DNA from 2 places in the Bacillus sp. VA15 genome. Region 1 is predicted to be linked to the other one. Evidence: a T-box and tRNA genes for the amino acid it is inferred to sense, from the RefSeq annotation. Region 1 holds a T-box; the other holds one or more tRNA genes.

Region 1 (3,405 bases):
GCTTTATTTTATTATGCTTGGCGCTATCAAAATTGGTGCCATCGCCGGGCCGCTGTTCGAAGCATTTATGGAGGGAGCGGTGAAGGACCGGCTTGAAAACAGCGAGGCGAAGGTTGTTGTCACAACGCCTGAGCTGCTGGAAAGAATACCGGCTGACAAACTGCCTCACTTACAGCATATATTCGTAGTCGGCGGAGAGGCTGAGAGCGGCACAAACATCATTAGTTATGATGAAGCGGCAAAACAGGAGAGCACAAGATTGGATATCGAATGGATGGACAAAAAAGACGGCTATCTGCTTCACTATACATCTGGGTCCACTGGAACGCCAAAGGGTGTGCTTCATGTCCATGAAGCGATGATTCAGCAATACCAGACAGGAAAGTGGGTCCTTGATTTAAAGGAAGAAGACATTTACTGGTGCACAGCTGATCCGGGCTGGGTGACAGGTACGGTATACGGCATTTTTGCACCGTGGCTGAATGGAGCGACAAATGTCATCGTTGGCGGCCGTTTCAGCCCGGAAAGCTGGTATGGAACGATTGAGCAGCTTGGCGTCAACGTCTGGTACAGCGCGCCGACCGCGTTTCGAATGCTGATGGGAGCAGGAGATGAGATGGCTGCAAAATATGATTTAACATCACTCCGGCATGTGCTCAGTGTCGGTGAACCGTTAAATCCAGAAGTCATCAGATGGGGACACAAAGTCTTTAACAAGCGAATCCATGATACATGGTGGATGACAGAAACGGGCAGTCAGCTCATCTGCAACTATCCTTGCATGGATATCAAACCAGGCTCAATGGGTAAGCCGATTCCCGGTGTGGAGGCAGCAATCGTTGACAATCAGGGCAACGAGCTTCCTCCGTACCGAATGGGCAATCTCGCCATTAAAAAGGGCTGGCCTTCCATGATGCATACCATTTGGAATAACCCTGAAAAGTACGAATCGTATTTCATGCCGGGCGGCTGGTATGTGTCTGGTGATTCTGCTTATATGGATGATGAAGGGTATTTCTGGTTCCAAGGCAGAGTTGATGACGTCATAATGACCTCCGGTGAGCGCGTCGGCCCATTTGAAGTGGAAAGCAAGCTTGTCGAACATCCGGCCATTGCAGAAGCAGGCGTGATCGGAAAGCCTGATCCGGTGCGGGGAGAAATCATTAAAGCTTTTATCGCACTCAGAGAAGGGTTTGAGCCGTCCGATAAACTGAAAGAAGAGATCCGCCTATTTGTGAAACAGGGTCTTGCAGCCCATGCGGCTCCGCGTGAAATTGAATTTAAAGATAAGCTTCCGAAAACCCGGAGCGGAAAGATCATGAGACGCGTGCTGAAGGCGTGGGAGCTCAATCTGCCGGCTGGAGATCTATCAACGATGGAGGATTAAAAGGCGACGTTGACACGGGATTTTATTTATGTTAAAAATGATATAGCTTCATATGAAAAGGTAAAGATTGAGACAAGTAGAATATCCTTACGTTCCAGAGAGCTGATGGCCGGTGAAAATCAGCACAGACGGATATCTCGAATACACTCATGAACCGCTTTTGCAAACAAAGCCGGCCAGGCTTTCAGTAGTGAAAGAACGGACCTGATCCGTTATCAGGCAAAGTGATAAGGCGAATGTTTTGCATTCTCTTATTAGTAGGGTGGTACCGCGATAATTAATCGTCCCTTCGTGTAAACGAAGGGGCGTTTTTATTTTAACAAAAAAGGAGCTTTATCTCATGACAAACTTACTTGAAGACTTATCCTTCCGCGGATTGATTCAGCAAATGACGGATGAAGAGGGATTAAATAAACAGCTGAATGAGGAAAAAATCCGCCTGTACTCAGGCTTTGATCCAACAGCAGACAGCTTGCATATCGGACACCTGCTGCCTATTTTAACACTTCGCCGTTTCCAGCTTGCGGGGCATCATCCGATTGCGCTTGTGGGCGGGGCGACGGGCCTTATTGGCGATCCGAGCGGAAAAAAAGCGGAGCGTACATTAAATACTGCTGACATCGTGTCCGAATGGTCCCAAAAAATCAAAAACCAGCTGTCCAGATTTCTGGATTTTGATGCTGCAGAAAATCCTGCTGTCATCGCGAACAACTTTGACTGGATCGGCAAAATGAATGTGATCGACTTCCTCCGTGATGTCGGTAAAAACTTCGGCATCAATTACATGCTGGCAAAAGACACGGTCAGCTCAAGAATTGAATCAGGCATTTCATACACGGAATTCAGCTACATGATTCTTCAATCTTATGATTTCTTAAATCTGTACAGAGACAAAAACTGTAAGCTGCAAATCGGCGGAAGCGATCAGTGGGGCAACATCACAGCTGGTCTTGAACTGATCAGAAAATCAGAAGAAGAAGGAGCCAAAGCGTTCGGCCTTACCATTCCGCTTGTCACAAAAGCAGACGGCACGAAGTTCGGCAAAACGGAAGGCGGCGCTATCTGGCTTGATAAGGAAAAAACATCGCCGTATGAATTCTATCAATTCTGGATCAACACAGATGACCGTGACGTTGTGAAATACTTAAAATACTTTACGTTCCTATCAAAAGAGGAAATTGAAGCATACGCTGAGAAAACAGAAACGGCGCCTGAAAAGCGTGAAGCGCAAAAACGCCTGGCAGAAGAAGTGACAGCGCTCGTTCATGGACGTGAGGCGCTTGAGCAAGCTATCAACATTTCCCAAGCGCTGTTCAGCGGCAATATTAAAGAGCTTTCTGCCCAAGACGTAAAAGTCGGCTTTAAAGATGTTCCATCTATGGAAGCTGACAGCAGCCAAGAGCTATCACTTGTAGATGTATTGGTGCAATCTAAATTATCTCCATCTAAACGCCAAGCCCGTGAAGACATTCAAAACGGAGCTGTTTACATTAACGGCGAACGCCAGACGGAAATAAATTATATCTTATCGGAAGAAGACCGCATCGAAGGCCAATTTACTGTCCTGCGCCGCGGGAAGAAAAAATACTTCCTTGTAACTTATAAATAAGAAAAAAATCCTTTGCCGCTAAGGGCAAAGGATCTTTTTTTGTTTAGCGCATAGGAAAGACAGGAAAAGAGTATATTAGATAGGGCAAACACGATCAATCACCACCTTTTAACAGAAAGGAGCGCTCACCGTGAATCTCATGTTTACGATTGCAAAAGAAAGGCTGCAGCGGGATTATTGGGAGCAGCAGGCGCGAGATAGTGTTGGCCAGCAAGAGGCAAAAGACGAAACAGACGATAAAAAAACCCCGACCGCATAGCGGCAGGGGTTTTTAAAACGATTAACGAGAGTAGAACTCAACGATAAGCGCTTCGTTAATTTCCGGAGCAAGTTCAGAACGCTCAGGAAGACGAGTGAAAGTACCTTCAAGCTTTTCAGCATCGAAAGTAAGGTATTCAGGAACGAAGTT
Region 2 (3,405 bases), on a different contig from region 1:
ACCGGTGACTTGTCCAGCAGAGGCCATATACTTTTCGCCGTTTACGACAGTTACATCCCCGTCTATTTTGCCTTTAATGATCAGCTTGCCGTTTTTGACAGTCACATCGCCTTTGACCGTCTCACCTTCTGGCACGATCACAGTGTGGTTATGCACCACAAGATTCGGTTGCTTGGACACACTGAAATTTTGGTCATTATGCCAGCTGTTAAAAAATCCTCCGCCCATCAAAATGATGAATACCGCAGCAGCTGCGATAACGGGATGGGTTCTGAACCATCTTTTCACAGAAGCTCTTTTCTTCTCCTTAGGCAATTTTGCCATGACATTAGCGGTAAAATCCGCGGGGGCTTCGACATGCGATGTGCTCCGGACGAGCGCTATAGATTTTTCCATCTCATAAAAATGCTTTCTGCATTTCTCGCATGTCTCCAGATGTTCATTTAATACGTGTTCATCTTTTGGAAGGATATCTCCATCAAGATGCATATGCATAAGCTGCACAATTTGTTCAGGACAGCTCATTTCATCACCCCACTTAAAGATCCCTTAATTGTTTTCTGAGAGCCTCTCTGCCTCTGTGAATCCGCGTTTTCACAGTCCCCACAGGAATGTTCAGAATCTCGCCGATTTCAATTAATGAGAGTTCGTCAATATACTTTAATACGATAACTGTTCTGTATTTGTCAGGAAGCTTTAAAATTTTCTGCTGAATCGTGTTTGAGAGCTCCAGCGACACAACTGCATCTTCAGGCAAAACCCCATCTGCGGCGATTTGTGAATACATGGTCAAGCCTTCCGTACCAGCCACCTCTGCATCGAGGTAATAATCCGGCTTCTTTTTGCGAATGCGGTCAATAGTCAAATTGGTCGCGATTCGATAAAGCCAAGTTGAAAATTTCCGGTTAATATCAAAACTGTCGATATTAACGTACGCTCTGATGAAAGCCTCCTGTGCAATATCCTCTGCCTCATGCACATTGCCAAGCATACGGTAGCAAAGCTGATAAATTTTATCCTTGTAAATATCTACGATGTCCGCAAATGCATCTTGGTCGCCTTTTTTGACTTGTTTAATTCTCTTTTTAATCATCATTTCCATATTTATCTAACCTCTGCCTTCACCGGTCTGTATGTATACGAGCTTCGTTTCAAAAGGTTTCAATTTTTTTATAAAATAAGTTTATCAAATTTTTGGCAGGGTGTAGATGGTAATTCGTGAATAAACTACCTTAACATATTTTTAAAATTATTATACAGACTGAACAGTTAGAAGTTGGAATGATTTTAAAAAGAAAAAAAGACACCTTTTGGTCAAAGGTGTCTGTGACTGGGCTAGCTGGATTCGAACCAACGCATGACGGAGTCAAAGTCCGTTGCCTTACCGCTTGGCTATAGCCCAATAATGGTGGAGGGGGGCAGATTCGAACTGCCGAACCCTGAGGGAGCGGATTTACAGTCCGCCGCGTTTAGCCACTTCGCTACCCCTCCATATTAATGTAAGAAAAGAGTGCCGGCAAGAGGACTTGAACCCCCAACCTACTGATTACAAGTCAGTTGCTCTACCAATTGAGCTACACCGGCAAGATGGTGGAGGATGACGGGCTCGAACCGCCGACCCTCTGCTTGTAAGGCAGATGCTCTCCCAGCTGAGCTAATCCTCCAAATGGTGACCCGTACGGGATTCGAACCCGTGTTACCGCCGTGAAAGGGCGGTGTCTTAACCGCTTGACCAACGGGCCGTTTGTGTTCTCGTCGAGCTGACAAAAGTTATTATATACAGGTTACACCCCCTTTGTAAAGAGAAAAATTAAATTTTTTATTTTCAAACTTTTTAACTCCTTTTTTAACTGAAAAAGCCTCCCAACATTTATCATTTCTTTTATGATAGAGACAAGCGAATCAAGAGAGGAGAAACCAATATGATACTAGTCAGCTCTTGCCTTGGCGGCATTGAATGCAGATATAACGGCTCTCACGCCGCATCAGAGAAAATCAGAAAACTCATCTATGAAAATGAAGCAGTCATGGCTTGTCCTGAGCTTCTCGGCGGCTTTTCAACTCCTCGTGAACCTGCAGAAATCATCGGAGGCACCGGCGAGGATGTTCTCAATGGAACCGCAAAAATCGTGACAGCTTCAGGAGAAGATGTAACAGAATTATATATGGAAGGCGCCGCTAAAACATTAGCTTACGCAAAAGAAATCAATGCCTCTGCCGTCATATTAAAAGAAAACAGTCCGTCGTGCGGAAGCAGTTTTATCTATAACGGCACTTTCTCCGGCCAAAAAATCGCCGGCAGCGGAGTGACCGCCGCACTGTTAAAACGAGCGGGCTACCATGTCATTTCGGAAAACCAGTTAGACGACATATTGTAAGGAGGGCAACCACATGACTCAAGACATTTCTTTATCCTTCTATAAGCCTGAACATTTGCCGGAGCTCCAATCATTTACGCTAAAAAACGATGACAAACGCTTTACCTCTCTCCCCAAAGAGGTGCTGACTCAGGCCCTGAGCATACGGGACCGGTATCCGGTTGTCATCTTAAAAGACGATTTGCCAGTCGGTTTTTTCATTTTACATACATCAAAAGAAACGCTTGCTCCGTATTCTAACAATCCATTTGCTTTACTGCTCAGCTCCCTGTCCTTACACGCAGTGCATCACGGAAAAGGCTATGCAAAAAAAGCAATGCTTCAGCTTCCCTCTTTTGTGAGCGGTTATTTTCCATGGTGCGATGAAATTATTTTGGCCGTCAATCATCTCAACACACGCGCAAAGCACCTTTATATGAAAAGCGGGTTCCTTGATAAAGGACGGCGAAGAATCGGACCGCTTGGAGAGCAGCTGATCCTTCATTACTTCTTATAGTCTTGGGTGAAATAAAATTTCAAAAATTTTAAAACATAGTTGAAATATCATAACAGAAATGAATATACTGAATATTGGGATATATTATTTTTAAACAGGGGGCCTCCTCATGTCAAAATCATTAAACCTTCACCGTCTTACAACGGAATCACGCAATAGCCAAACAGCTGAAATCCACAAAGCAAACACACTCGGCATCCTCAAAATGATCAACAACGAAGATTTGAAAGTCGCAGCCGCCGTTCAGCAGGTTCTCCCCGATATCAAAACAGCTGTAGACTGCGCCTACGACTCGTTTCAAAATGGAGGCCGGCTTATATACACAGGCGCCGGTACAAGCGGCAGACTCGGTGTCATGGATGCTGTTGAATGTCCTCCCACCTACAGCGTAAGCCCAGATCAGGTTATCGGAATCATGGCTGGCGGACCTAAAGCATTTTTGCAGGCAGCAGAGGGCATTGAAGACAGTGAAAAAGCAGGAGCCGAAGATTTAAAAAACATACAACTCACTTCAAACGACACCGTCATTGC

The links. A T-box is a leader RNA that pairs with one kind of tRNA and senses whether it is charged. The one in region 1 lies ahead of tyrS (tyrosine--tRNA ligase), so its partner is inferred to be a tRNA-Tyr.
Region 2: it encodes a tRNA-Tyr, which carries the amino acid that the T-box ahead of tyrS (tyrosine--tRNA ligase) is inferred to sense. The anticodon was not compared.

Annotation. Positions count from the first base shown of each region.
Region 1 covers NZ_JBVQPQ010000001.1:96,044-99,448, forward strand. The annotation lists gene acsA (acetate--CoA ligase) at 1-1,387, shown strand, start outside; T-box leader at 1,442-1,679, shown strand; gene tyrS (tyrosine--tRNA ligase) at 1,728-2,996, shown strand; gene sr7p (small protein SR7P) at 3,127-3,255, shown strand; gene rpsD (30S ribosomal protein S4) at 3,277-3,405, opposite strand, start outside.
Region 2 covers NZ_JBVQPQ010000010.1:43,248-46,652, forward strand. The annotation lists gene rsiW (anti-sigma-W factor RsiW) at 1-525, opposite strand, end outside; gene sigW (RNA polymerase sigma factor SigW) at 539-1,102, opposite strand; tRNA gene AC0DBE_RS19885 (tRNA-Gln) at 1,331-1,402, opposite strand; tRNA gene AC0DBE_RS19890 (tRNA-Tyr) at 1,407-1,491, opposite strand; tRNA gene AC0DBE_RS19895 (tRNA-Thr) at 1,512-1,584, opposite strand; tRNA gene AC0DBE_RS19900 (tRNA-Val) at 1,589-1,664, opposite strand; tRNA gene AC0DBE_RS19905 (tRNA-Glu) at 1,668-1,742, opposite strand; gene AC0DBE_RS19910 (2-thiouracil desulfurase family protein) at 1,923-2,378, shown strand; gene AC0DBE_RS19915 (GNAT family N-acetyltransferase) at 2,392-2,874, shown strand; gene murQ (N-acetylmuramic acid 6-phosphate etherase) at 2,984-3,405, shown strand, end outside.